2 regions of the Actinomyces wuliandei genome follow, and region 1 is predicted to be linked to the other one. Evidence: riboswitches for the same ligand, from Rfam matches in the RefSeq annotation. Region 1 holds a riboswitch; the other holds the start of a gene.

Region 1 (14,712 bases):
CGTCATCGACCCGATGCTCGCCACCGGGCACACCCTGGTCGCAGCCATCGACTACCTGCTGGAGCGCGGCGCCCGCGATGTCACCGCCATCTGCCTCATCGCCGCCCCCGAGGGCGTGTCCACCCTGGAGGCGGCGGTCGGCCAGCGCGCCAACGTCACCGTGGTGACCGCAGCCGTGGACGACAGCCTCAACGAGCACGCCTACATCGTGCCGGGCCTGGGCGACGCCGGAGACCGCCTCTACGGGATCGTGGACTAGGTCCGGCCAACGCTTTCCCGCAGGGCGCGGACGGCTACAAGACTACTCCGAACAGGACGAACGCCGCCTGAGACCGCAGCTCGCCGTTGTTCGCAACGACGGCAACCACGGATGAGCAAGCGGCTCTTATGGTGCCGCTGGTCAACGAGGTCCAGCCCAGCAGGCTCAGGAGAGAGCATGCAAAAGCAATTCTCGACCGAGTGCGGGGGGACGGCCCCATGCCCAGGGCACGCGCCTCATACGCGAGCCCCCGCTCTTCCTGCCACGGTGGCAGCAGGGTCCCTCGGCTCCTCCACGACCCCACCATCTCACGGGACCTCAGGAGTGCCAGGACCACGACGCCCGACTCCCCGGCCACGGGCCGGAGACTCTGCCCCGTCTCCCACGAGCGACACCTGTACGCAGCCGCACCTCCCTGCCCGGGAGGGCCGCACCGTTCCAGTCGAGACGGAGGCGATGAAGCGGGACGCACCTCCCTGCCCGGGAGGGCCGCACGCCAGCCAGGGGAGCAAGAGCAGCAGCAAGGCACGTGCCCTCTGCCCGGGAGGGCCGCACAGCGACCGCTCCCCGGCAGAGGGCACCGGAGCCCGGCCCACGGGCAGCAGCCCGTGGCGGCCCGGCCCCCACGCAGCTGAAGCCTCCTGGAACCCTCTCAGAAGGCGGGCAGCACGGAGCCGTCGCTCCAGTTCTCCTCAATGAAGGCGCGCACGTCATCGTGGTTAAGGAGCTCGGCGAGCTTCTGGAGGCTCGGCTCCTCCCGGTCCCCAGCACGCACGACGAGCTGGTTGACGTGCGGGCTGCCCTCGGCCGTCTCCAGGAGCAGCGAGTCCTCGTTAGGGCTCAGGCCCGCGTCGATCGCGTAGTTGCCGTTGATGACCGCAGCGGCGGCGTCAGGCATCGAGGCGGCCGTCTGCGCCCCGTCCACGGTCTCGAACTCGAAGTTCTTCGGGTTGGAGGTGACGTCGTTGACGCCGGGCATCTCGACGGAGTCGTCCAGCTCGATGAGCCCGTTGTCGGCCAGCAGCTGCAGCCCGCGGGCTGTGTTGGCAGGGTCGCTGTTGAGCAGGATGAGCCCTCCCTCGGGGAGGTCGTCCACCGAGGTGTGCTCAGAGGAGTACAGGCCCAGGGGCTCGATGTGGACGTCGGCGATACTGACGAAGTCGTACCCCTTCTCGTCAATCTGCTGCTCCAGGAAGTTGGGGGTCTGGTAGAAGTTGGCGGCCAGGTCGCCATCGTTGAGGGAGGTGTTCGGCGTCTGGTAGTCGTTGATCTCCACGATGTCCAGGCTGATGCCACTGCCCTCCACCAGGTTGTCCTGGACGTACTGCAGGATCTGCACGTGGGGGACGGGCGTGGCCCCGACCGAGATGACGACGTCGTCGCCCTGCTCCTCGGTACCGGGGACCGGCCCCGAGCTGCTGCCGCAGGCGGCCAGGGTCGCCCCGACAGCCACGACGAGCCCGGTGGAGAAGGCACGACGGGTCAGGCCGGGCGACGTGTCCGGAGCCGTCCCCACGCGGCGCCCGGGGGAGACAGGAGAAATGGAAGACATGTGAGAGGTCCTTTCGGGTGCGAGCCGTGGGTCCCAGGCCGACAAGGCCCTGGCCACGGCAGCTGCAGGGTGTCAGGTAGGCAGTCGCCCGCACAGGCCGACCGCCGCCGAGGTCGGGTGCCGTACCGGGGTGCCGGGCGGTCACTGCCGTGAGTGGGGCGTCAGCCCCCGGCAGCGGCCCAGGCCCCAGACGGCTCGCCGTTCCTCCGGCTGGTGGTTCCTCAGCGGTGGTCCACCAGCCGGCTGAGCATGTCGCCAACCAGCTGGATGGCAGCGACGATCAGCAGGATCAGGACGACGGAGACGACCATGACGTCGGACATGCTGCGGTTGTAGCCGTACTGGATGGCAAGGTCCCCCAGCCCCCCGCCCCCGATGGTGCCCGCCATGGCGGTGTAGCCCAGGAGGGCGATCAGGGTCACCGTGGCCGACTGGATGAGGGTGGGCAGCGCCTCTCGGACCAGCACCCCCCAGGTGATCTGGGTCCCGGAGGCCCCCATCATGAGAGCCGCCTCAACCTTGCCGTGGTCCACGTTGTTGACCGCCGTCTCCACCAGGCGCGCGTAGAAGGGGATCGCCCCGATGGTCAGCGGGACGCAGACGGCCTGCCAGCCCAGGGAGGTGCCCACGATCAGCCGCGTCAGGGAGGCGATAGCGACCATGAGGATGATGAAGGGCATGGAGCGCCCGACGTTGACCACGAAGGAGAGGACCTCGTAGAGAGGACGGTTGCGGTGCTGGCCACGCGTGCCCGTCGTCACCAGCGCCAGTCCCAGGAGCAGCCCCAGGACGACTGTCAGGAACCCTGAGACAAGGGTCATCTGCATCGTCTCGGTGACCGCACTGAGGAGCCTGCGCTCGAACACCGGGTTGTTCTGCCACGTCTGGTCCTGTCTGCTGGCGGCCAGGACCGCAGGGCCCAGCACACCCAGGGCCGCCTGCGTGGAGCCGTGCGCGGCAGCAGAGACACCCACAAGAAGACTCACGCTCGTACCTCCGCAGTAATACCGGCCTGGCGCAACGCGGTGACACAGCGCGACGCCTGGGCAGCGGGAACGGTCACGGCCAGACGGCCGATCTGGGCCGCGCCGACCGTCTCAAAGACCCCGGAGGCGATGTCCCCGCCCAGCTCGGCGACCATCGACATCAGGGCGACCGCCGCCGGCTCGCCCGGGTGCGCCGTGACGCACACGTCAAGGACCGCGTCCCCGGAGGCGCGAGCAGCCTCAGGGACGGCGGGGAGAGGAACCACCTCACGGGAGAGCCGGGAGGATGTGTCCAGCACGACGTCCTCCAGGCGGCCGCCCTCCACGACCCGGCCCGCCTCCAGCAGGCTCACCGCGTCACAGACCTGGCGGACCACGCTCATCTCGTGGGTGATGATGATGACGGTCAGGCCCAGGGCGTCACGCACGTCCCTGATGAGCCCCAGGATAGAGCGCGTGGTCTCCGGGTCCAGGGCGGAGGTGGGCTCGTCGCACAGCAGGACGTCGGGGTCGTCGGCCAGCGCCCGGGCGATACCGACGCGTTGCTTCTGGCCGCCGGAGAGCTGAGCCGGGTAGGAGGCACCCCGGTCAGCCAGCCCCACGAGCTCAAGCATGCGCTCAACAGTCTGGCGGCGCTGCCCCCTGGGCACACCCGCCAGGGCCAGGGGGTAGGCGATGTTCTGCGCCGTGGTGCGCTGGTCCAGGAGGTTGGCGTGCTGGAAAACCATCCCGATGCGACGGCGGGCCTCACGCAGCTGGCGGGCGGACAGGGAGGTCATGTCCTGCCCGGCGACACGGATACGTCCCTCAGTGGGACGCTCCAAGGAGGTCAGGCAGCGCACCAGCGTGGACTTGCCCGCCCCGGAGGTCCCGACGATGCCGTGGATGGTCCCGGGGGCGACGTCGAGGCTCAGCCCGTCCAGGGCACGCACCTCCACCCCTGCACGCAGGCGGTAGACCTTGCGGACGTCCTTCAGCGAGATCATCGGGTCGGGCGACGCCGGGGCGTCCTCCCCGGGGGTTGAAGACACAGAGGACAGGGACGCACCTGCAGCCTCCCGGGGGCCGGGGGCTGTCTGCCCACCACGCCTCCCAGCCTGGCTGGAGCCACCAGACCCCTTCCGGTGGGCTGACCTGTCGTCCGGGGGGCTCACAGCTGGTCCGCTCACTACCTACCTCCATCGGTCCTGGCGGAAGCACCCGCACCGCGAAGGGGGTTGCTGCAACGTCAGCGAGCCAGGTCTCTCGGCTGCTCTGGATGGTCGGTCATACGTTACGCACCCCGGACCCCGAGGGCAAGCTGACACCCTCAGGGCTCCCGCACCCATGCCACGGCGCACACGTCCGCCCCACGACCAGGCTGCGCCCTCCCCGCCTGGGCACTGCACGTCCGGCCTCTACGGCAGGGTGTGGCTCCTCGGCGGCGCCCTCCCCGCCTGGGCACTGCCGTGCGCAGAACCAGACGCCTGGCCCTCCCTGCCACTCGACCCTCCCCAGGCGGCCGCTGCCCTGCGCCCGCCCGCAGAAGGACATCCCGCAAGCGGGCACACCCCCCGCGACGCCTCCGCACGTCGAGGACTGTGCTTGGATCACGCTATGAGTCCCGAACCGTCCTCGTCCGCCGCCGACTCCCTCGCTGAGAGTGTCACACCTGACATCCTGGGAGACCCGTGGGTGGCCCGGCGCGTCCCTGTCCAGGAGTCACCCCGGAAGGCGCCCGGCGCCCACCACGCCGTCCTGGTCCACCAGCACCAGGCCGGGCAGGAGGGCGCGCCGCGACACGCCAAGGCCGTGCTCTACATCCACGGCCACAGCGACTACTTCTTCCAGACCCACCTGGCCCAGACCTACCTGGAGGCGGGCTACGAGTTCTACGCCCTTGAGCTGCGCTCCTGCGCCCGGGCCGGGGCCGGGCACCCACACCCCCACAGCGTGCGCGACCTCCGCGTCCACGACGAGGAGATCGCCAGGGCGCTGCACATCATCCGCTCCGAGCACAGGCACGACACCGTGGTCCTCAACGGGCACTCCACCGGTGGCCTGCAGGCAGTCATCTGGGCGGCCGACCACCCGGCCACAGTGCAGGCCGTGGTCCTCAACTCGCCCTGGCTGGACCTCCAGGCCTCCGCGTTCATGCGCTCCTACGGAACCGCCTTCGTGGACCTCCTGTCCCGTCACGACCCCGACCGGGTCATCCCCGACCCCCGCAGCGCGGGGTACGGGCCCGGCGCCGTCGACATCTACGTACGTGCTCTGCACCAGCGCTGGGAGGGAACCTGGGACTGGGACCTGGCCCTCAAGCCAGCAGTGTCCTTCCCGGCACGCGCCGGCTTCCTGACAGCGGTCCGCCGTCTGCACCGCGAGGTACACCACGGCCCGGGCATCCAGGAGCCTGTCCTGCTGTGCTGCTCGACGACCACCGGGCGGATACCACCGACGGTCGAGGAGGCCCAGCGCAGCGACATCGTGCTGTCAGTGGAGCAGATGCTGGCACGCGCACCCTTCCTGGGACCGGACGTGACGGTCTGCCAGATCCCCGAGGGAGTCCACGACCTGGCGCTGTCCCGGCCCGCCGCCCGGGCACAGTACCTGGCCTCCGTCACCGAGTGGCTGCACGCCCGGCTGGGCTGAGCGCCCGGCAGCCTCAGGTCCAGGACCGCAGCCGTGCAGCCAGCCCGTCGCTGACACGCTCAACCACCTGGAGAGTGTCGGCAAAGTCCTCCACGGACCCGTACCAGGGATCAGGAAGGTCCGGTACCACCTCCGGGACCGCGGCGGTACCGGGTACCGGCGACGCGCCCGAGTGGTCAAGCGACACCTCAGGATCCAACGCCCGGTACATCATCACACGCGAGAGGTCGGCGCCCAGGCGCTCACCCCGGCGCCGCAGCTCACGCCAGTGGTGGGCGGTCATGGCCAGGAGGAGGTCGCTGCCTGTGATCTCAGCGTCGCTGATGCGGCGGGCACGGTGGGTCGCGATGGCCTCGGAGGCCTCCGGGCTGGTGTAGCCCGCCTCGGTCAGCACGCGCCGCGCCCGGGGGTCAATAGGGTTGCCGCGCTCCTCGTCGGAGATGCCTGCCGACAGGAGCACGACACTGGTCCCGGCCACGGGTGCCCGCCACGAGTCAGTGTGCGGGGAGGCGGCCGACCGGGACGGGCCCGGTCGGCCGGAGCCAGGCAACCGGTCGGAGGGGGCGGGCAGGGCCGCGCCTCCGCCACCCGGCCCCTTGGCCACCCCTACTGCAGCGAGGCGGTCGCACAGCACCACCCTTGCCATGGCGGAACGGCAGATATTGCCGGTGCAGACCAGCATGACCTGGTACAGGCCGTCAGTCTGGGGTGGCGGAAGGGCAACAGGTGTGCTTGAGACAGTCATGACTTCATTGTCTCCCGTGCCCTTATGTCTGCCGGTCGTCGCCTGGCCAACCTCCCTGCTGCACATCTTCGGCCGCCCCAGGACCCGCAAGGAGTGTACCAGTCGCAGACTTCCGGGCCTCCTGGCCCCACTCGTGGTCTGATGATGTGCAGCGAGGAAGCTGCTGCACATCATCAGACCACGTCGCGACGTCTCCGGTAGCACGGACCGCAGGACTGCAAGGCTGTCTGCCACCAGCCCCAGGGCTGAGGCTGCGAAGATGTGCAACACAGGGGAGAGAACGGAGGTATCCACAGACGCTTAGAACAATTTGAAACACGATCAAATCGTCTTAAACACTATGAAAGTGACTTCTCAACCCACGCAGGGCAAGCCCATCGACCTCACCTCGCACCCTGTGATCGCCACCATCACACAGGCCGGGGGAGCCGCCTACCTTGACGAGATCCCGCACTCGGCCACCGACCTGGCAGCACTGCGCGCTGCTGCCGATCTGGGTCTCCTCATCCGCTCCGCGCGCAGCTTCTACCAGCTGCCCGGCGCCGACCGTCGCGCGGTAGCAGCCCGCCGATTCCGGGGCTACCTGACCTGTGTGAGCGCGGCCCGGGTCTACGGCTACCCAACACGTGACGCCCCCGTACGCACCCACCTGGCGCTACGGCACAACCACGGGATCCGCAGCACCCGCTCCCGTCCGACGCGGGCCGTACGCATCCACCGGGAGCGGCACCTGACACCGGCCACGGTGGAGGGCCTCCCGGTAGTCACCCCGGTAGAGACCGTGGCCAGGGCACTGATGTGCCCGGACGTGGAGGACCTGGACTCCCTGGCCATCCTTGACTCAGCACTGAACCAGCAACATGTCACCGTTGACCAGGTGAGGGACCTGCTCACGGGCCAGCGCGCAGCACACGCCCGCCGCCTGCTCACCCAGGGCGATGCCCACGCGCGCTCCATCCTGGAGACGATAGCGCGTACCTACCTGCGCGAGGCCGGGATGCGGGTTCGCGCAGGTGTGGTCATTGATGGTGTGGGCGAGCTGGACCTCCTGGTGGAGGAGGTGCTCGACGTGGAGACCGACGGGTTCGGGTACCACCACACACCCACGCAGATCCGCATCGACCACGAGCGGGACCAGGCACTGCTTGCCCGCGGGATCATCCCACTAAGGATGGCCTACGAGCACGTGATGGCAGGCCGGGAACAGGTTGTTGGCCTGGTGCGGGCCGCGCTGGCCGGCGTAGCAGGCCTCGAGCCTCTTACCCCTCCTAGGACCCCCAGCGTCTGTCGACTGTGACCCCAGTCGCTCCCACTGCTCCGTACCGGGGTACGCCCGGAATCCGCCCTCGACCAGGCACCCAGAGCTCCCCCGGACCTGCACATCTTCACCCGCCCTCTGCTCACCGCCTAGGCCATGGTCCGCGACGTCCCGGGCCGCCGTTCAGCTGGGCGTAGGCAAACCAACGTGAAGATGTGCACCACGCCTGAGTCTGCACATCTTCACCCCCGCCTCCAAGTTCCAGCGTATGGGCATCCTGCGGTCTCCTCGGCCGTCCCACCTGCCTGACCTCCCGCATCCGCACGAAGATGTGCAACTACTGGGGGGGGGGGGGAGGCGTCCAGGCAGAACCAGGGAGGCACTCCCGACCAGCAGACCAGGGCGTACTCACCACCAGGACCTCTACCTGACCGGGACCAGCGTTCCCCGCTGGCCCGCCACCTACCTCGCCCAGAACCCCTCCACGTCCACGACACCGCCGCTGGCCTCGAAGTCTGCTTGGACCGCCTCGCGCAAACCGGCGTCGCACAGCCAGTCCAGGGACACTGCAGCCAGCCCATAGGCCCCGTCCACCACAGCCGCGTCCCCGGCGGGCGAGGCAGCAGCCTCCGCCATCTGACGTGTGTGAAGCGCGACGTCAGGCCCCTCGGTCACCTTGACAAGCGGGTGGATCCCGGGCACACGCTGGGAGATGTTGCCAAAGTCCGTCCCAGCGGCAATCGTCTCGCTGAGCACACCAGCAGGCAGAGGGTCACGGCCCCGCTCGCGCTGGGAGCGCACCCACGACTCCAGGAGCGGGACGTTGTCACGCACCGGCATCTCGTTGGTGAACGGGTCGGTGCTGATCTCCACGCCCGTACCGGTCATGAGCGCCGCCCCGTACAGCACCTCCTCCACCCGGGTGACGATCTCCTTGAGAGTCTCGGGGTACTTCGAGCGCACCATGACGGCCAGCTCAGCGCGCTCCGGGATGACGTTGGCGACCTCGCCGCCGTCCACCACCACGGCGTGGAGGCGGTCCATGGGCAGCATGTGCTGGCGCAGCAGACCGAACCCGGTGAGGGCCAGGGTGGCAGCGTCCAGCGCGTTACGCCCCATGAACGGCTGGGAGGAGGCGTGGGCAGGTACCCCGTGGAACACGACGCTCAGGCGCCGCACCCCCAGCCAGGTCTGACGTGTGACGTCGGCGGCGTAAGAGTGGGTCTGGACAGCGGCACCGACGCCGTCCAACATGCCTCGGGTGGCCAGGACCTCCTTGGCGGTCGAGTTCTCCTCCGCCGGGGTGGTCTGCAGCACGACGCACCCCGGCAGCAGACCCGACCGCTCCTGCCCCTCCTGACCCTCCCGGTCCAGGGTCGCCAGCGCGAGGAACGCGCCCACTGAGCTGGCGCACATGACGTTGTGGCCGCAGCCGTGACCGATGCCGGGCAGGGCATCGTACTCACACAGGATCGCGATCGTCGGGGCACAGGCGCCCGTCCGCCCCGCTTGCGCCCTCAGTGCCGTGTCCATGCCGTAGACGCCAACCTGGGGCTCCAGGTCGTGACGACGCAGAAGGTCGGCCACAGCCGCAACAGCGTGGTACTCCTGGTAGCCGGTCTCAGGATGCTCGTGGATGTCGTGGGACAGCGCGACCAGCTCCGGGCCGAGCGCCTCCACAGCCTCCCTCAACCGTCGCCTCAGGACCGACGGAGCACCAACGCCCTCCGGGAGGCAGGCGGCAGCCCCCGCTGCAGCCTGGCGCTCGACGGTCTCCTGGGCCATACGCGTCTGGACGGATCGTGAGGGAACGGTGGGGACAGAGAGATCACGCATACCCCCTATGATGCCGGAAACGGAGGTTTTACGGGACTTGATGACTGTCCCGCCCGCAGCACAGGGGCGGGTCTCGTGGCAGCAGTCCCGGCAGGCGCCAGGCCGGAGCCCCACCCACACAGGGGCGCTCACCGTCTGCGGGCTGGTGTCGCCCTCGCGGGCGACTGCCCACGTAGCAGTGCTCAGCCCTCAGGCAGGAGGATGGAGGCGCCCAGGGCGAAGGGGAATCCCGGCCTGAGCAGGCACTGCACAGCAGGCTGGGCCATCTCCAGCACCTTGTCCGCGTCGAGCCTCTCCTCTCCTCCCTGTCCCCCCTGGCCCTCCCGGCCAAGGTCGGCCACCAGGTCGGAGTAGGGGACGGTCAGGTCCAGCAACGTCATCTCCCCCGAACGAGTCGCCTTCTCCCACGCCCCGCCCTCCATGTCCAGCAACGTGCCCAGGTGGAAGGTCATCACCGCGCGGTCGTCAGCCTCAGCGGGAACGGACAGCAGGTGGTGCGGCTCGGGGTCCCTGGGAGCACGCAGGGCGAAGACCAGGATCCCGCCGTCACGGGCTGCCCGCAGCATGCAGCGACCGACGTGGATGCCAAAGCCCACCAGGTCAAAGTCGCCCTCCATGGCCTGCTCGACGCTCAGCGGCTCCCCGAGGGCTACCGGCATTCCCGAACCAGGGTTGTTGACGGCACGGCGGCCCGAGGGAGAGGCCGCTCTGAGGTGCAGGAGCCGCCCGCCGTGTGTCAGGGTTCCGGTCTCCACGTGCTCGACCCAGCCCGGCGGGGTCGAGGTCGGACCGGGCTCCGTCTCCACCAGCCCCAGGCCCAGGACACCAGCCAGGTCAGTACCATCCACCGGACGGTGCCAGCTGATGGTGGCGTCGTCGTGCCAGACGGGGAGGACGCCGTTGAAGGGCACACCAAAACGAACGTGCTCAGCAGTCGTGCCCTGCGGGCGGGACGCACGGTCGGTACCCGGTCTGGACACGTCGGCGGGCCGGGTGGGGCCGTCCACCGCGCGGGAGGTGTCGACGTGCCTTCCTCGGGTACCCGCTGGGAACTCACTCATGGTCCCAGGCTAGTGCCTCCCCGGCGCATCCCCCAGGCTCTGCCTCCCTTCCCACGCAGGCTCCCGCTGCGCTCCCAACGCCTGCTGCACATCCTCAGTCCGGCAACTTCAGGCTAAACCGCAGCATCCTGCCCCTGTCTCGCCACCCCGCTCACGCTGCTCCGCCCGAAGACGTGCCGCACAGATCGGATTGCACATCTTCGACTTCTCTCAGACCGCACTTGCCCAGCAGCTTCCTCCCAAGCCCGGCAGTTTCTGGCGCTATTACGGGCAGCACTTACCCGGGGACACGACGTGGTCCGTCTGAAGATGTGCAGCAAACCGCTGGTCTTCCGCTGTGAGCCGCTCACCCGGCGCGCAGCACAGGGCACGGGATCACTCACGGTGGTGCTGCTGGACGGGAGACAACCGGGGCAGTCCCGGGGGCAAGGGCACGGCGGGAGCAGTCACCGCCCCTGCACAGGTTACGCCTCGCGCAGGCGCAGACGCTCCGTCTTGCGCGCCCGCTCCCACTCGTGGCAGGACCGCGCGGACATGGCCAGCAGCGCCAGGACGCTCAGGGACGCCGAGACGACCAGCCCCCATCCGGCCTGACGCTCACCCACGGCCGACACCTGGGTCATGGTGTTGATGATGTGGAGGGTCAGGAACACCATGAGTGCGATCCGTCCACGCGGGTGCCCGAACCAGGTAGCCGCCCCCAGACCCGCCACAGCCGCCATAAGAATGACCGTGACCGTGACTGCGACCGTCAGCACGGCCCCTCGTTCGTCGGCCACACCTGCCCCTTCCAGGCCGTCAGCCAGCGTCCCCACGACACCTGAGGTGACCAGCCTGAGCACGTTGACCACTGTCACCAGGACCAGCAGGACCACGGCGACCACCAGCTCGGGCGGCCGCCTGCGCCGCTGGGCCGCCTCGGCCTGCCGGGCCTCAGCCAGCTCGCTGCTGCCACGCAGCCCTGGTACCACCTCATTGAGGTCGAGGACATAGAGGTCACCGTCGGTGACGACCCGGTCCCCGCCGCCGTTCTTGTCATGGTAGGCGGTGAAGAAGTCCGGCCACACCGACAGCTCCGCCGCCTGGTTGGCCCACAGCACGTCGTCGACGACGTAGTTGCGCTCGACGTCGATGTTGGCGTCGATCTTGTGAGTCACCTGGAGAGTGAGGGTGGACAGCCCCACGGAGCGGTCGTAGGTGGCCGCCGCCAGCCACTCCACGCGGCGCCCCCCGGGCATGACCCATCCGCTGGGGGCGTGCCAGAAGCGGATGTGGTGGCGCTGGGCCGGGTTGCCCTCAACCTCCTTCTGGTAGGCGAAGTCCTGCTTGCGCCCGAAGAGCAGCAGGTCGGAGACCGGGGCGGCGGGGTAGGAGCGGCGCAGCAGGGAGGAGACGACGATGTTCCACGAGGTGCGCAGGGATATAGGGTCGGCCCGTACCCACCCCGCCGCTGTCATGGCCTCGTGGATGTCCTCCTCGTGGCCCTGGAGGGCAAGGTTGACCGGGTCACCCAGCAGGCCGTCGGCGGTGCGGGTCCGCCCGATGAAGTACTCGGGGACGTAGAGCCAGGTGAGCACCTGGTGCAGGCGCGGCAGGGCGAGGTAGGCCAGCACCACCCAGAAGAGGACGACGTTGAGGGCAGCCCACGGCTCCAGGTGCCAGCCGGAGCCGAGCAGGAGCCAGGCAAGCCACAGGGCGGCCAGGGCCGCGGCAGCGAAGAAGAGGGCGTCCAGGACGTCATCAAGCCCCCAGCTACGGGCCTCTGTGGCTGAGAGCTTGGCCGAGCCTGCCGGGTAGACCGGCGCTGAGGCGGGACGGGGACGCACGGCAGCCGCTGGCGTCGACTCAGCTGGCGATGCAGTCGGCGAGGCGGCCGACCCTGCCGGTGCCAGCGCCTCTGCCGCTCCTGCGGCAGTCGCTGCTGGTCCCCGCAGGCCCGGACCACCCTGGTGGCCTGGAGGTGGGAGGCTGTCTGTCACAACCGCACCATAGCGGGCGGTCCGCGTCCTGGCCGGGGCGCGCCACCTGCGTCACCTGGTCTTCACCTGGTCTTTCGCCCGCGTCCTGGCCGGGGCGCGCCACCCGGTCTCTCGTCTGCGGCCCCGCCGTCCCGGAACAAGTGAAAAGTGCCCGAGCCGGTAGTGGGCCATGCTGACGGCGCGGGCAGACGACGGGGCGGGGCACCCAGCCCCCTGTTTGATGACACTCTGTGCTATCCTATATGTGACATAGCATGCTCGGACCTGACCGCCACAACGGCAGCATCGGGGGCCGGAGTAGGTGTCACAGAGCGCAAGGGGGTGCCACATGATGCGTCGCATCAGATCGACGTGGCGCGCTCTCACCGGCGCCTTCACCGGCTGGACCAGGATCGCCCTGGCCGCGATGCTGGGGGTGTTCCTGGGCTTGGCCGGCTTCACGGTCCACTACTCCGGGGTGACGGGCTACCTGGGCGACAACCCGGAGAACTGCGCCAACTGCCACGCCATGGACGAGCAGTACGAGGCGTGGCAGAGGGGCAGCCACCACGACGTGGCCACCTGCCACTCATGCCACGCCCCCCACGACAACCTGGTCTACACCTACATCAACGAGGCCGACAACGGTCTCTGGCACTCGCTGCGGTTCACGCTGGACAACTACCCGGAAAACATCCAGATCCGTGAGCACAACCGCAACATCACCGAGGCTGCCTGCCTCCACTGCCATGGCGACTTTGTCGACCAGGCCACCAACAGTTCGGCCCACAAGGGTGAGACGGTGTCGTGCATCCGCTGCCACGACGGCGTCGGGCACGAGAGGTAACGCGAGATGAGCACCGAGAAGGACGACGCCACGAGCGCCGGGCGTGACACCGGCAGGGACGACAGCGGCACGGGCGCCCCTGGCGACGACGGGTCGGACGTCGATCCGGCCGCCAGCCAGGACAGCGACCAGACCGCTGACCGGGCTGCGGGCGGGGGCAGGGACGACAGCGGCAGCGACGACGCAGACACGACTGCCGCAGCTGACGCGACCGGGGACGAGGACGACACCACGTCCACCACAGAGTCGACCGCGCAGGCCGCCACCAAGGGCTCCAGGAAAGACTCCGGAAAAGGCACCGGGAGGACCGGGAGGAAGAGCACCCGCCGCTCGCGGTCACGGTGGGTACCGGTCGTGGTCCTCGTCAGCGTCGCGGTGTCCACAGCGGCTCTGACCTGGCTGCTGACGACGATCTTCACCCACAGGCAGGAGTCAGCGGCCTCCTTCACCGAGGTGGTCGAGCTGACCGACACCTCCTACGACCCGGCGGTGTGGGGGGAGAACTTCCCCCTCCAGTACGAGCAGTACCGCCAGACCGTCGAGGACACCGACGGTGACTTCATCGAGGTCACCCCCACCGCTGAGGACCCCCGCGAGTACCACACGATCTCCCGGATCGAGTCCGAGCCCCGCGCCCAGAAGATGTGGCGTGGCTACGCCTTCGCTGTGGACTACACCGAGCCCCGTGGGCACGAGTGGGCGCTGCTGGACCAGATGTACACCGAGCGCACTGACGAGCGCTTCAACCAGCCCGGTGCCTGCCTGAACTGCCACGCCTCCACGCCCGAGATCTACGACGAGCTGGGCGACGGAGACCGGCAGGCCGGCTTCGAGGCCATGAACGCGATGGACTACGAGGACGCTGTCGAGCACGCCTCCTCCTCCATCGCCTGCATCGACTGCCACGACCCGCAGACCATGGAGCTGACCATCACCCGCCCCGCTTTTGCCGAGGGGATCCGCGAGGCGAAGGCGGCTGAGGGCATTGAGGACTTTGACGTCAACCGTGACGCCACCAACCAGGAGATGCGCACCTACGTGTGCGCGCAGTGCCACGTCGAGTACTACTTCGCCGGGGACGGCAAGACCCTGACCTTCCCGTGGGACAACGGCCTGACCGTCTACGACGCGATGGAGTACTACGACGACATCGGCTGGACCGACTTCACCCACGAGGAGAGCGGCGCCGAGGTGCTCAAGGCCCAGCACCCCGACTTCGAGACCTGGTCGCAGGGCATCCACGCGGACAACGGCGTCACCTGCGCCGACTGCCACATGGCCTACAGCCGGGAGGGGGCGACAAAGGTCTCCAACCACCAGATCATGAGCCCGATGGCCAGCGAGGAGACCATCAACGCCTCCTGCCTGACCTGCCACCACTCAACCGCTGAGGAGATGCGCGAGCGCGTGGACACTATCCAGACCACGTGGCAGAGCTCGCTCAACGTCAGCTTCACGGCCCTGGACGCGCTGATCACCGACATCACCACCGCGACCGACAACGGCAGCGCCGACAAGGCCGACCTGGAGAAGGCGCGCGACTACCAGCGCAAGGCCCAGTTCGTCATCGACTACTCGT
Region 2 (14,712 bases), 490 kb from region 1:
GCGCCCGGTCCCACGTGCCGCGCGCCACCTGCGCCACCCGGGTCACCAGGCGCAGGACCTCGCCCCGGGCCAGCCCCCCAGTCCATGTCAAGCAGTTGCTCCAGGCTGCGCCCGGCCGAGCGCGAAGCCGTGCTCCAGCCACTCTGACGCGTAGGAGAACTGTTGTATCCGGGCTGAGACCAGCAGGTCCAGGGACCCGACGCGCCGGACTGCCCCGTCCTCCCCGGTCCGGCAGACCTTCCAGGTGCTCCACGCTTCCTTCGGTCCCTCCTGTCGGAGCAGGCCGTGGCGGGTCATGGCTCCGGGGGCGACGCACCTCGCGGCCTGGGACCGGCCTGCACCACCTCCAGCACTGCCTGGATGAGCTCGTCGTAGGAGGTGGACGCGGCCAGGCGGGTCACCACCTCCTTGTCGAGGAGGGCGTGGACCAGGTTGTCGAACACGTCGCCGAAGGTGGTGCGGCTGTCCTCGGACAGGCACAGCAGGGCGACCAGCCTCACCGGGGTCCCGTCCCAGTTCACGGGGCGGCGTGCCAGGCACACCATGACGGCGGACCTGGAGGCCGTCATCTCGATGGTGTGGGGGAGGGCCGCCCCGGAGGGAAAGGCCGTGCTCGACAGCCGCTCACGCTCCATGACCTGCTCCAGGAACCCCTCACCCACCGTCGCCTGGGAGACCAGGGTCTGAGCCATGAGGGGCAGCACGTCGTCGCGCTGGCCCCCGCCCTCGACCCGCAGGAACAGGCTCGGGTCCATGACAGCAGCCAGCCAGGAGGCCACCTCAAGGCGCCTGCGACCAGCGGCGACGTCGGCGACTGCGGAGCGGACCCGCTCCAGGTCCTCGTGAGAGGGCAGGAGCCCGGTGCGTACCACGACAGGCCTGGGCTGCTGTCGTCGGGGGCGTGCCAAGGGCCGGGAGAACGGCCGGGCCGTGCCAGCGACGACCACCAGGTCGGTGCCTCGTGCACGCACGCTCCCGGCTGCCCCGACCGGCCACCCGGCCCCGGCGTCGGCACTCCCCGTGCCTGCCTCGTCGGCCCCGTCCACCTCATCCAGGTCGGCCACCACTCGTCCCACCCTGCCGCTGCCCGCCAGAACCTGCTCCACCGCCTGGCGGAAGACGTCCCCGGCGTCGTAGTAGCGGGGGAGGACCAGCGTGACGTCCACCTGGTCGTCACGCTCGTGCATGGATAGCAGGCGTCCGCCCACGTGGAAGGCGAGGAACCCGATTTCGTCCTCGGCCACCTCCACCCCCGTGCCGCGCTCGACCTGGTGGGCGATGAACACGGCGAGCTCGTGGACCAGCGGGTGGGTGTTCTTCACCGACTGCCCGGCAGGGAGCGGGGCCGGCCTGTGCTGGTAGGCACGGTCGACCAGGCGGCGCACGTGCAGGGCGAGGAAGGAGATGAACCGCTCGTCGCTGAGGTCGATGAGGTAGTTGTCGTTGACCCTGCTCACGATGTCGGAGACGAGCCTGACGTAGTGGGGCTCCAGGAACACCTGCACCTCGGGCCGGGGCCGCTCCTCGGGGTGGGCAGGTGCCGCCTTCTCCAGGAGCAGCAGGGCCAGGTAGGTGATCTCCTGGTCGGGCAGGTGGATGCCGAACTGCTCCTCCACGAGCCTGCCCACCGCCTGGGACATGGGGCGAAGCACCGCCTGGCCGCTGGCACCGGACAGCCAGGTGATCGTGTGGCCGGCACGTACGCGCTCCACCATGACGGCGATGTGGGCCACGAGCTCGTCGGCCGTGCGGTCGTTGACCACCAGGTCGACGTCGCTGAGCACCGAGATCATCCGCTGCCTGAGACCGGGCAGCGTGGGCTCGTCCAGCTGGCGGGCCACCTCCTCAATGTCGATGACCTGGCGGTGGCTGACCGCCGCCCCGGTGAGGAGGCCGCGCATGAGGCGGCGCTGGGCCACCTCCTCGCCCTCCATGCGGACCGTCTCACCGGTGCGGGTGATGCGCAGGCCGGACTGGGCAAGGAGCACCCGGGCACGGGTCAGGTCGGACTCAATGGTGGACTCCGAGACGCAGAGCTCCTCCGCCAGCCCGAACACGCTGAGGCCGCCACTGGTGGTCATGAGCAGACGCAGCAGGTGGGCGAGCCGCTCAACGGGCCCGTCACCCGGGCGGGAGGCGCGGCGCCCCGTGGCTCCCGCGCGCTCCCAGGCCTCGGAGTCCAGGCTGTAGCCCGCCCTGGTGGAGGTCACGACGTTGCCGTAGCGGCGGTTGGCGGCAGAGACGTAGCTGCGCACGGTGCGTGTGGACACACCCAGGCGGCGCGCGATCCGGGCCGCAGGCACGCGGTGGCCGGGAGAGCCCTCCAGGATGGGGATGATGTCGTTGAACCGTGCCACGTGCCTCGCTACCCCCTCAGCCGCTCCTCCACCCAGGCCAGCACGGCCGGGTAGCTCACGGCATCAAGGTTGCTGACATCGACCTCCAGCGTCTGTCCGAGCGTGAAGGAGGAGTAGCCGCGCTCGGCACAGCGGCGGGCCAGCTCCTCCCGGGACACCAGCGCGTCGGCCTCGGTCCGGTCGGACAGGACCCGCCCCGGACGGTAGGAGGTCAGCAGATGGCCCGGGTGCCGGGAGGCCTCCAGGTCACGGCGCCGCTGGCGCTCGTAGAGGACGTCGGCGTCGGCCACGAGACGCACGGTCAGGGGGGTGAACCTGTGCTGGCAGCACAGGCGTGACAGCAGGCCGCGCTGCCTGCTGCTGAAAGGGTAGTCGGAGACCACCACACGACTGTGCCCCATGGCTGCCCCGACAGCCCGCGCGTACTCCCTCAGCGCCTCCTGGTCCAGCAGGGCCTTCTCCTGCGGCCCGGAGAAGCCGAGGCGGTCCCACAGCCGCTCCTTGACCTGGTCCAGCGACACCTGCTGGCAGCGCTGGCCCGAGGCCAGGACGTGCTCCTCCAGGTGGCGCAGGACCAGGCGGGCCAGCCAGCTCTTGCCGGTGCCCGGGGGGCCTGCCACGAGGATAAGCGTGCCCCCGGCCTTGCTGGCTTTACTGCCTTTACTGGCCTCACTGCGGCTCACGGGTCTCACCCAGGAACAGGCTGATCTTGTGGGCGACGATATCGCGGACGACGTCGTTGCACGGCTCGATGCTGCGGCGCAGGGATGTGCTGACCTCGGTGGCTGCGAACTGCTCCTGGGCCTGGCGGGTCCAGCCCACGAGGAGCTCGGTGCCGACGTTGAACTTGCGCACCCCGTTGGCGCTCAGGGAGGGGTAGTCGGTCTCGTCCACGCCGGTGCCGCCGTGGATGACCAGGGGGAGGTCCACGACCTGGTGGATCCGGGCGAGCAGGTCGAGGTCGATGTCGGTGGTGGAGCGGAACTGGCCGTGGCTGGTGCCGATGCTCACGGCCAGGGCGTCGGCGTCCACCTGCTCCAGGAACCACACGGCCTCCTGGGGCTGGGTGCGTAGGCCCCCGGTGCTGCTCACCCCCTCCTCGGTCCCGCCGATGGTGCCGATCTCCACCTCCACGGAGACGCCGCGGCTGCGGGCGTAGTCGATGACGCGGCGTGAGGTGGCCACGTTGCGGGTCACGGTCATGAGGGACCCGTCGAACATGACCGAGGAGTAGCCCGCCTCCACGGCGTCACGGATGTCGGTCAGGCTGGTGGCGTGGTCGAGGTGGAGGGCGACGTCGACGACCTCGTCCTCCGCCATGGAGCGGCACACGGCCACCAGGTTGCGCATGCCGACGTACCGGGCGGTGCCCGGAGAGGTCTGGACGATGACCGGGGCGCCGAGGTCGCGGGCCGCCCGGATGATGGGTGGCACCATCTCCAGGCTGTGGGCGTTGAACGCGCCGACCATGTAGCCCACGGCGGCCGCCTCGGCCAGCATCGGGGTCATGGATACGTACATGGGGGTCCTTTCACGGGGGTCTCAGGTCCGGCGGCTGCCTCCGGGCTCCTCCCCGGACGGCAGCCGCCTGCCACCAGCCGACGGTGCCGGGGTGGCGCTCTCGCCGACGCGTGGCCAGTGCTGGCTCAGTACCGGGTCAGTACCGTGAGCGCATGACGCGCTTGGACAGGGCCGTCAGGTCGTCGATCTTGGAGCTCCAGTGCCGGACGCCGCCGTCGTCCTTGAGGGCGGCGGCCTGACGGAGCATGTTGTTGTACAGGGTGAGCAGCCCGCTGTAGGCGGGACCGAACTGCTCGTGCAGGGCCATGGAGGCCTCGTAGTGGGCGACAGCAGCCTCGGCGTCCCCCAGCTCGGCGCAGGCGGCACCCAGCTCGTTGAGGACAGTGACGCGCTGGTCAGTCCCGCTGGTGCCGGCCGGGCCCTTGCCCGGGCCGGTGCCGACTGCCTGGCCTGGCCCTGTCGGCTCCTGGTCCTGCCCCCTCGGCTCCTGGGACAGGGCGCTTGTCTCCTGTGCTGGGGCGGGTCCCGCCCCACCCAGCGCCTCCAGCTGGTCGGTCAGCGAGGCAATGGTGGCCCGCAGCTCGGCCTCGCGCTGTGGCGGGACTGGCGGTGACGGCGACGGGGCTGCTGCGGCACCGCCGGTACCGGCGGCACCGCCTTCCTCACCGGGCGTCGCGACCCCGTGCTCCTCCAGGGGCACACGACCCTTGCGGTCCCCGCGCCCCCACGACCTCTTTCCCAGTCTCTTTCCCAGTCCCATGGTCTCCTCCTCTCAGAAGGCCCGCATGACCGGGCCGATGACGTAGGCGAAGACCAGCCCCGCCATGATGGTGTCGACGTCGGTGGCGGACAGGTTGGGGAAGCCCAGGTTGAGGAAGGTGGTCACCAGGAGGGCGGGGAGCAGGGTGATGAACAGCCCGTGGACGATCCCGCCCACCAGCGCCCCCCTCCTGCCTCCCACCGCGTTGCCGAAGATCCCCGCCGTGCCTCCGGCGAAGAAGTTGGTGAGCATGCCCGGCACGATGACGGCGAAGCCGAGGGCGGGCAGGGCGAGCATGGCGATGACGGTGCCGACGGTCGTGGTGATGAAGCCGACGACGACGGCGTTGGGCGCGTAGGGGAACAGGACCGGGCAGTCCAGGGCCGGCTTGGAGTCGGGCACCAGCCTCATGGAGATGCCCCGGAAGGCGGGGACGATCTCTCCCAGCAGGAGGCGCACGCCGGCCATGAGGATGTAGACGCCGACCACGAACTGCACCGCCTGGATGAAGGCGTGCACCATGTGGTTCATGTCCCCGGTCTGTCCGGCCACGGGACCCGCGCCGGCGAAGGCGGCGGTGACGAGGTACAGCGGTACCATGACCACCGCCAGGGACATGTAGGTGTCCTGGAGGAACTCCAGGGAGCGGGGCAGCGTGACCTCCTCGGTGGAGGGCTGCCTGTCCGTGCCCCGCCTGCGCACCAGCCAGGCCACCCCGGCCTCGACCAGGTAGCCGATGGTGCAGAAGTGCCCCAGGGCGATGGCGTCGTTGCCGGTGATCCGTCGCACGACCGGCTGGGCGGCGGCGGGCATACCCACCGCGAAGGCCCCGCCCACCAGGCTGGCGGCCGCGATGAGCCAGAAGCCGCGCAGCCCGGCGGTGTGCCCCAGGACCACGGTCATGGTGGCCATCCACAGCAGTGCCTGCCCGGTGAGGAAGATGTACTTCCACGGGGTGAGGCGGGCCAGGAGGATGTTGACCACAAAGATCCCCAGGAAGGCCAGGGCGATCTGGCCGCCCAGGTGGAGGTTGTTGGTGGCGTAGCCGTTGACCGCCTCAATGCTGGGCACCACACCGGTCATGTTGAAGGCTGCCTGGAACACGGTCCCGAAGTAGGTCAGGGTGTCCACCAGGATCGCCGAGCCGGCGGCCAGGACGTAGAAGCCCAGAAGGGTCTTGAAGGTGCCGACGACGGTGGCACCCACCCCCTTGCCCTGCAGGACCAGGCCGAGCATCGCGATGAGGGCGATGACGATCCCGGCCTGGGTCAAGATGTTGGAGATGACCCAGCCCAGGGCGCTCATGGCCGGGGCTCCTGGGTCGTGGAGGGCGGGGTGGCGGACGTGCTGGCCTCGGAGAGGACCGTTCCCGGCCCGGTACCCGGTGACCTGTGAGCGCCCTGGTCACGGCGGCCGTCCCGCAACGTTGTGACAAACGCTGTGACGACGGGGACGAGCCGGTCGCGGATCTCCTCCTTGTCCACGACGTTGTGAAGGAACACGAGGGTGATCGAGGGGTCGGGACCGTGCTTCTCGATCACAGGTCGGAAGTTCTCCGCCGAGACGATGATGTCGGCCTGGACACCGGGCAGGCCGGAGACTCCGTCGTGGTGGAGGTTGGCGGGCAGGTCGGCCTGGCGGAGGACCTCCTCGGCCTCCATCTGGCAGGCGAGGCTGGAGCCCAGGCCGGCCCCGCAGATGAAGTAGATGTCGGGCTTCCTGGGTGTGTCGGCCGTGCGGGCGGAACGTGCCATGTCAGGTACTCCTTTGTCGTTGGCTGCCGGTGGCTGTCGTTGCCGTGGTGGGTGAGCCGTGCCCGTGGCGGAGGGCCTGCTGGAGCTCGGTGACGGTTCTCGCTGCGACCAGGAGCCTCAGCCGTGTGACGTCGGTGACCAGGGACACGAACTGCTGCAGGGCTGCCAGGTGGGAGGCGCTGTCTACGGCTGCCAGGCAGAACACGAGGGACACCGGGTCGTTGTCCTCGTGGCCGAAGACCACAGGCTCGGACAGGGTGAGCAGGCTCATGGCCTGTCGGTGGACCTCGCCGTCGGGGCGGGCGTGGGCCAGGGCGGTGTGGGGGGCCAGGACGATGTAGGGGCCGTATGTCTCCACGGAGCGGATCATGGAGCGGACGTAGGCACGTGAGACGGAGCCGTCGGCCACCAGCGGCTCGGCGGCGAGCGTGATGGCCTGGCGCCAGCCACAGGCCCGCTGGCGGATGACGACACGGTCGTCGGTGATGAGGTCGGTCAGTGTGCTGTCCATGGCTTGGCTCCGTGACGCGGACAGGGGCCGTGCCCAGTAGCTGGCCGATGACTGTGCTCGGCTCCTGGCCCGCGTGGCTCGTGGTTGATGCACTGCGAGTATCCGCGCCCGCGTCTGAGGTGGGCCAGCACGTCTCCTTCCGCCTCAGGGCGCTCAGGCGGAAGGCGGGCGGGGGCGGCTGGCCCAGGGGCTGTCCTGGGGCGGCCGTGAGACCGCGGCCACTGCGCGTGGTCCTCCCGCTGCCGGGACTTTCTCACGAGCTCTGGTTGAATGTCGTGCATGAGTCGTTACCTTCGGGCACTGGGATGGGGCGTGGTCGGGCTCGCGGCAGCCGTGGCGCTGGTGAGCCTGCGTCCTCCTCTGACCATGCAGCCCCTTGTCGCCCAGGTCGTGGCACTGCGCACCTTCGTGACGCTCGGGTGGGGGCTCCCGGGCCTCCTCCTGCTGGTCGCTGCCCTCCTGCGGCGCAGGATGGCCCGGTCCCGCGCTGTGCCGACACCCTCCTCGTCCCGTGCCGGACTGCGCACCGGTGCCCTCGGGCTGGTCCTTGTCCTTGTCGCCCTCGCCCACGGAGGCGTCCTCCTGGGGCGCGGCATGTCCCTGCAACCCCTTGATACCTCGGACTCCCCCTCGGACAAGGCCGCCGTCACCGTCATGTCCCTCAACACTGAGCGGGAGGGCACACCCGTGCGAGACGTGGCCGAGGCTGCCCGGGCCGTGCAGGCCGACGTCGTCGTCCTGCCGGAGACGACAGCCGCCTACGGTGAGGAGCTGGCAGGGCTGCTGCGGGGCGCGGTCGGGGAGCTGACGGTCTACACCGCAGTCAGCCCGCCCTACGGGTGGAACGACGAGGACGGTGACGGCGCCGACGACGACTCAGGGGCGCAGCACGGCGTCGACCCGGTGCGTGCCACAACGGTCCTCGTCTCCGAGCGCCTGGGGGCCTACCGGCAGACGGAGGGAGCCTCGGGCGCGGGGCGTGGGATGGTCGTGCTGGAGCCTGTGGACGGGTCGGGGCCTGTCATCACCGGGGTGCACACCTACCCGCCGGTGCCGGGGCTCATGGGGGAGTGGAGGTCCTCGCTGACCACGGTAGCCGCCCTGTGCCAGGACCCGCCCGAGGGGCTGGTCATGGTCGGCGACTTCAACGCCACCCGCGACCACGCCCTGCTGCGTGACCTGCACGGCTGCACGAGCGCGGGGGAGCAGGCGGGCATCGGTGGCCTGGCGACCTGGCCCACCCACACCGGGACCAGGCTCCTGGGGGCGACCATTGACCATGTCCTCGTGGACACCTCCGCCTGGGCGGGGCAGTCAGGCGAGGTCCTCACGCTGCCCCAGACGGACCACCGGGCCGTTGTGGTCCGTCTGGGCGAGGCCTAGACAACGGTGTGGGACCACGGAGGCAGGGTCCTCCGTCGGGGAGCCCCGCAGCCTGGAGAGGCAGGTGGGCCAGGGCCGCCCGGGGCCTGCAGGGTGGAGGCAGCCGCCCGCCTGGGCGCGGCTCAGCGGATTGCGACCCAGGTCGAGGCCCTGGCTGACGCCCAGCCGCCCGCCTGGGCGCGGCTCAGCGCAGGTGCCGGGTCACCCACTCGGTACCCAGACGGGCCACCTCCGCCTGGGCCTCCTGCGGGTGGTCCTTGCGCACCTGCACCAGCTGGCTGCCGTCTTTCAGGAGGGGGAAGCCCTTCTGGGCGTCTGCTGCAGTGTCAGGCATCTCGTGGGTCAGCGCCCCGTAGATCATGAGGACCGGCCACGGGACCTCCGCCATGGTGATGTGGGGCTCCTGCATAGAGAAGTCGGCGAGGGTCTCCTTGCTCAGCACGTTCCACTGGCGCGGGTTCGGGTTGTCGTCCACCAGGCGGGTCAGGCCGTGGCGGGCGAGCTCGTCGAGCTGGTGGGGGGAGAAGACCTGCTCCCACAGGACTGACTGGGGGCCGACCACGGCCCCCACCAGGACGGCGGTGCGTACCTGCTCGGGCCGGGCCAGGAGGGCGGCGGTCGCGCCGAAGCCGTTGGCGTGGATGGCCTGGCGGGTGTAGCCGCGCTCGGCCAGCCAGCCGGACACCGCCCGCAGGTCCTCAGCCTCGTTGGCCAGGGTGATGACGTCGTCGTCGGACTCACCCAGTCCGGAGAAGTCGATGCTGAGGGTGGCCAGGCCTGCCTTCTGGTAGCTGGCCGAGACCAGGTCCAGGCGCCCCTGCTCCCCGTGGCGGTCCGCGAGGAAGTCGTGGGCCAGCAGCACCACGCCCTCCCGGCGGGCGGGCTCGCCCGGGCCGTCCTCGCCGACCTGCGGCGGGGTGCCGCCGGGGCGGACGAAGGACCCCACCAGGGTGACACCGCGCGGGGTGTCGATACGCACCATGCTCATGCCTACAAGCTTAGGCCAGAAGCTGGCGCGGGTCACCAGGTCGCGGAGGTCGTCCTGGGGAATTGCGCTTCCAGCGTGAGCCTGTGGCTGCTCTGGCGGGCTCAGGGCGGGGCGCGAGGGGTGGCTGCACATCTTGGGCTAGGTCGGGTGCGTGGCCGTGAGGCCACCATGCGGAAAGCGGGTGTGCTGATGCCTGAGGCGGCGGTGAAAGACGCTGAAGATGTGCAGCAAGACCTGCTGCGCACATCTTCGGTTGCCTGGAGCGCACCAGTGTGAGGCGGATCCGCGGAGTTCCTGCAAGGGTGCCGCGTTGCTACTGGCAAGTGGGCGCTGAAGATGTGCAGCACGCGTGGCAGCGGCGCTCCTGGCCGTGTCCTGGATACCGGACCTGGTGACGGCGCTGGCAGGGCTCGTCTACCCTTGGGCTGTTCCATCTAGAGTGGCTGAGAGACCTGGCTCCGTGACGCCGCAGCAACCCACTCCGGGTGCTTCCGCCAGGACCGATGGAGGACCGCACCATGGACCGATTGGACCGACTGGACCAGCATGACGCAGACCGGGCTCCCGTGACCGGGCCACCCCTACCCGCAGCGGGGTCTTTCGCGCCCGAGCGGGCTGCGTCCCCAGGTGCCGTCGGTGCCGCGCCGGCCCCGGCGGGGCTGCCCTCGTTGTCCCTGGAGCTCTTCCCTCCCCGCCCCGGCGTCCACGCCTCGCAGACGTGGGGGGCGCTGGACCGGCTGCTGGGGGTGCTCCCCGACTTCGTCTCGGTCACCTACCGGCCCACCTTCGCGCCCGACCCTGACGGCGGCCCGGGGGTGCGTGCGGTGCGGGAGCACAACCCGGCTGAGGACGTCGTCACCCACGTGCTGGCCACCAGCCGGGTGCCGCTCATGGCCCACCTCACGTGCATCGGCTACCGCAGGCGCGACGTGGTGGAGATCGTGCGCCTCTTCCTGGGCCTGGGGGTGCGCCGCTTCCTGGCGCTGCGGGGCGACCCTCCGCGCGGGACCAGGGCGAGCGACGTCCCCGGTGAGCTGCGCTACGCCAGCGACCTGGTACGCGTGATCCGCGAGGTCGAGGACGAGTACTTCGGTGACGGCGCCCGGCACCTGCAGGTGGCCGTGGCCGCCTACCCCGCCTGCGAGGACCTGGGGGCTGAGGTGGAGGTCCTGGCCGCCAAGCAGGAGGCGGGTGCCGACATGGCCATCACCCAGGTCTTCTACGACGCGCAGGACTACCTGTCGCTGTCGCGCGCCGCCTCCTACAGCGGGGTGACCATGCCGGTCCTTCCCGGCATCATCCCCCTGACCGACCTGCGCCGCCTGACCCGCCTGGAGTCGCTGACCGGCGTGCGGGTCCCGGCCGACCTGAGCGCCACCCTGAGCCGGGCCGAGGGTGCCCAGGCCGTGGCGGCGGGGATCGACGCCACCCTGCGCCTGGCCACCCAGGTGCTCGACGGCGGTGCCCCCGGCGTGCACCTCTACACCTTCAACCGGACCCGGCCCGCGCTCGACGTCGTCTCCCACCTGCGCCTGGGAGGGATCTTCCGGGGGCAGGAGCCCGACCTGGAGACCCAGCACGAGGTGGACCTGGCCTACCTCAACGCCACTCCCGGCGGGGACCGGCGCCCCTCTGCCTGGTAGGGAGGGGGCTGTTGGGTGGGCAGAGCCGGGTCGTGGGGACGACCGTGGGGGACGAGACGTATATGAGCGCAGACTGTCTCCCTGTCATAGAGACGGAACCGGGGCTGCCCGTCGGGGCTGCCCGAGGTAATGATGCTGCGGTGTTACCATGGAAGGGCGGTTGGCGCTCATGTCATGTCACTGAGGTGACAAGGAGGTGCTCATGTCCTCTGTCCTCCGGGCGGCCTCGTTGGTCGTGGCCGGCCTTGTTCTCGGTGCCTGTAGTGTGTTCCTGCTGTGCGTCGGGGCCGCTCTTGTCGTCCTTGTCGCTGACGTGCCGGTGTCGGTCCCGTGGGTGTACACGGCGTGGCCTACCGAGGTGAACGGCTTGCCGGTGTTGAACTTTGTCCCCCACGTCCGGGGTGCTGCCGGGCTGTCAGTCCTTGTCGCGGCTGCCTATGTCTACTACCGGGCCCGTGCGGCGCGCTTGCACTGATCCGCCCCGTCAGCTGACCGGTCACCCCTCCACCACTGTCCACTGTCCGGACGCGGCTCCGTGGTCGGCGCGGCTGGGGTAGGGTTGCCCGGTCCAGTTAGGTCCGGTCCGGACCTTCTATCCAGAGCGGCTGAGAGACGTGGCTCGGTGACGCCGCAGCAACCCGCCCCGGCAGGGTGCTTCCGCCACGACCGATGGAGAGGCGATGCTGCTCAGGCTACCCAGCACCGACGTCCCGGGTGCGCTCGCGCCGCGAACCACGCCTGCCCCCGGTGACCGAATGCCCGGGGCGGCGAGGACCTGACGCCGCCGCGCCCGGACGCCCGGAACCAGGAGAGCAGCCCCAGCAGTGCCGAACAGTGGCAGGCAGCACTGAGACAGTGCTGCTGACCCGCCCTGAGCACTGCGCTGGTCGGCTCTGCGCACCGGCTCCCTGGAGACCGCTCCCGGCGACTCCCGGGGAGGCACACCTGCCGACGCGCTTCCCGCGCCGCCCCTGCCCCGGGCCGCTGTCCTCGTCGCCTGCCCGCTACCGGGCGCCGCCCACCGCATCCTCGTTCGTACCCCGCCCCGCAAGGAGACCCTCATGAGCGCCTCTGCTACCCAGCCCACCGCACCCGCCCCGCTGCCTGCGGCTACTGTCCTCGGCTACCCACGCATCGGCCCCGACCGCGAGCTCAAGCGCGCCGTGGAGTCCTACTGGAAGGGGACTGCCACCGCTGCGGACCTGCGTGAGGCCACCGCCAGCCTGCGCCAGGCCACCCGCACCCGCCTGGCCGCCCTGGGCCTGGACGCCCCCTCCGCCGTCCCGGCCGACTCCACCCTCTACGACCAGGTCCTCGACGTCACCGCCGCCCTGGGTGCGGTCCCCGCCCGCTTCCGCGACCTGCGCGACGAGCACGGCGGCCTGGACCTGGACGGCTACTTCACACTGGCTCGTGGGGAGGGAGACCGACCCGCCCTGGAGATGACCAAGTGGCTGGACTCCAACTACCACTACCTGGTCCCCGAGATCGACCAGGACACCCCCATTCGCTATGTCGGCTCGGCTGCCGCTGGCACGACCGGCCTCGCCGACCAGGTGCGTGAGGCCGTGGCCGCAGGCACCCTCCCGCGCCCGGTCGTCGTCGGCCCGGTCACCTACCTGCTGCTGGCCAAGCCCAGTGACGACGCCGCCCCCGGCTTCACCCCCCTGGACCGCCTGGGCGACGTCATCGACGCCTACGGCCACCTCCTCATGGACCTGTACGAGGCTGGCGCCCAGTGGGTCCAGCTCGACGAGCCCGCCCTGGCCAGCGACTCCTGGGCCGTGGAGCGCACCCGGGTGCTGGAGGCCGTTCGTGACGCCTACACCTGGCTGGGGGCGGTCGTGGAGCGGCCCCGCCTGCTGGTGGCGGGCTCCTACGGCTCCCTGGGCGAGGCCCTGCCCGTCCTGGGAGCCACGCCCGTGGACGCAGTCGGCCTGGACCTGGTGGCCGGGGACCTGCCAGCGCCAGCGGACCTGGCGGCCCTGGAGGGGAAGGCTGTGGCGGCCGGGGTGGTCTCCGGGCGCAACATCTGGCGCACTGACCTGGACGCCGCCCTGACCACCCTGGAGCGGCTGCGTGACGCCCTGCCCCCGGGCACGCCGGTGACTGTGACCACTTCCACCTCGCTGCTGCACGTGCCTCACGACGTCGAGCGGGAGACCTCCCTTGACCCGGAGATCCGTTCCTGGCTGGCCTTCGCCGACCAGAAGGTGGGTGAGGTGCAGGTGCTTGCCCGGGGGCTGGCACAGGGGCGTGAGGCGGTGGCCGCCGAGCTGGCCGAGGACGCCCGTCTGCGGGCTGAGCGTGCCGCCCACCCGGGGGTCAGTCGGCCGGAGGTCCGTCAGGCGGTGGCTGCGGTCACCGAGGCGGACCGCACCCGCGCCCCCTACGCCGAGCGTCAGGTAGCCCAGCAGGCGCGTCTGGGCCTGCCCGTCCTGCCCACGACCACTATCGGCTCCTTCCCCCAGACCTCCCAGATCCGCCGGGCGCGTGCCGCCTACCGGCGCGGCGAGCTCGACCAGGCCGCCTACGAGGAGGCGATGCGCGCCGAGATCGCCTCGGTAGTGCGTCTCCAGGAGGAGATCGGCCTGGACGTCCTGGTCCACGGCGAGGCCGAGCGCAACGACATGGTCCAGTACTTCGCCGAGCTCCTGGACGGTTTTGCCACCACCGAGCACGGGTGGGTCCAGTCCTACGGGTCGCGCTGCACCCGTCCCTCCGTCCTGTGGGGTGACGTGGTGCGCCCCGCGCCGATGACGGTGGCCTGGTCCTCCTACGCGCAGTCGCTGACCGAGCGGCCGCTCAAGGGCATGCTCACCGGCCCGGTGACCATCATGGCCTGGTCCTTCGTGCGCGACGACGTGCCGCGTTCCCAGGTGGCCGACCAGCTCGGCCTGGCCCTGCGCGCCGAGGTAGCCGACCTGGAGGCGGCCGGGATCGGGGTCGTTCAGGTCGACGAGCCGGCCATCCGCGAGACCCTGCCCCTGCGCCGCGCCGACCGGGAGGAGTACCTGGCCTGGTCGGTGGGGTCCTTCCGCCTGGCCACCGGCGGGGCCGCCCCGGCCACCCAGGTCCACACCCACCTGTGCTACTCGGAGTTCGACGTCGTCATCGACGCCGTGGACCACCTGGACGCCGACGTCACCTCCATCGAGGCCTCGCGCTCGCGCATGGACATCCTGCCTGCGGTGGCCCAGCACGGGTTTGAGCGCCAGCTGGGGCCGGGGGTGTGGGACATCCACTCCCCGCGCGTGCCCAGCACCCAGGAGTGCGTCGAGCTGTTGGAGCGTGCGGTGGCGGCCCTGGGGGCGCAGCGGCTGTGGGCCAACCCGGACTGCGGGCTCAAGACGCGCGGCTACGAGGAGGTGCAGGCCTCCCTGCGCAACCTGGTCCAGGCGGCCGCGCAGGTGCGGGCGGCAGAGCAGGCGGAGGGCTCCTGAGGCAGGAGGGACCGTCTGGGCGGTCTCAGGGGTGTGGGGTCGTCCCCCGTCCCGGGGCGGGCGACCCCACCTGCGGGCCCCGGCTCACGCGCGCGGCGGCAGGGTGACGGCCCGGGCCGCCTCCACGGCGCGGCGTACCATCTCCTGGTCGGTACGCTGCGGCTCGCCCGGGCCGACCCCTTTGCAGGGGCAGCGCATGTGCACCTCGCGCACGCCGGTTGCCGCTACCAGGGACGCAAGGCCTTCCGGGCCTACGCCCACCCCGCCTGTGGCCGCGATGACGGTGGGGCCGCCGGTGGACACCAGCCCGGCGATCATGGCGGCAGCCTCTTCCCGGGACTCCGACTCCTTT

The links. A riboswitch is a leader RNA that binds a small molecule or an ion and turns the genes downstream of it on or off. The one in region 1 is predicted to bind S-adenosylmethionine.
Region 2: it holds a riboswitch for S-adenosylmethionine, as region 1 does, so the genes downstream of both, CWS50_RS01455 (methylenetetrahydrofolate reductase) here and CWS50_RS12245 (methionine ABC transporter ATP-binding protein) in region 1, are expected to answer to the same signal.

The regions. Positions count from the first base shown of each region.
Region 1 covers NZ_CP025227.1:2,950,983-2,965,694, forward strand. Annotated here, with positions in the region: gene upp (uracil phosphoribosyltransferase) at 1-259, shown strand, start outside; gene CWS50_RS12235 (MetQ/NlpA family ABC transporter substrate-binding protein) at 912-1,811, opposite strand; gene CWS50_RS12240 (methionine ABC transporter permease) at 2,033-2,677, opposite strand; gene CWS50_RS12245 (methionine ABC transporter ATP-binding protein) at 2,794-3,783, opposite strand; SAM riboswitch class I at 3,973-4,062, opposite strand; gene CWS50_RS12250 (alpha/beta hydrolase) at 4,394-5,428, shown strand; gene CWS50_RS12255 (arsenate reductase/protein-tyrosine-phosphatase family protein) at 5,442-6,107, opposite strand; gene CWS50_RS12260 (endonuclease domain-containing protein) at 6,520-7,470, shown strand; gene CWS50_RS12265 (amidohydrolase) at 7,894-9,267, opposite strand; gene CWS50_RS12270 (hypothetical protein) at 9,450-10,328, opposite strand; gene CWS50_RS12275 (LssY C-terminal domain-containing protein) at 10,793-12,154, opposite strand; gene nrfH (cytochrome c nitrite reductase small subunit) at 12,636-13,133, shown strand; gene CWS50_RS12285 (ammonia-forming cytochrome c nitrite reductase subunit c552) at 13,140-14,712, shown strand, end outside.
Region 2 covers NZ_CP025227.1:336,146-350,857, forward strand. Annotated here, with positions in the region: gene CWS50_RS01410 (BglG family transcription antiterminator) at 294-2,357, opposite strand; gene CWS50_RS01415 (P-loop nucleotide/nucleoside kinase family protein) at 2,366-3,040, opposite strand; gene CWS50_RS01420 (class II fructose-bisphosphate aldolase) at 3,027-3,878, opposite strand; gene CWS50_RS01425 (tetratricopeptide repeat protein) at 4,015-4,638, opposite strand; gene CWS50_RS01430 (PTS ascorbate transporter subunit IIC) at 4,651-5,943, opposite strand; gene CWS50_RS01435 (PTS sugar transporter subunit IIB) at 5,940-6,392, opposite strand; gene CWS50_RS01440 (PTS sugar transporter subunit IIA) at 6,394-6,903, opposite strand; gene CWS50_RS01445 (endonuclease/exonuclease/phosphatase family protein) at 7,183-8,286, shown strand; gene CWS50_RS01450 (alpha/beta fold hydrolase) at 8,471-9,274, opposite strand; SAM riboswitch class I at 9,702-9,784, shown strand; gene CWS50_RS01455 (methylenetetrahydrofolate reductase) at 9,793-10,917, shown strand; gene CWS50_RS01460 (hypothetical protein) at 11,120-11,392, shown strand; SAM riboswitch class I at 11,507-11,593, shown strand; gene metE (5-methyltetrahydropteroyltriglutamate--homocysteine S-methyltransferase) at 11,979-14,360, shown strand; gene CWS50_RS01470 (copper homeostasis protein CutC) at 14,445-14,712, opposite strand, start outside.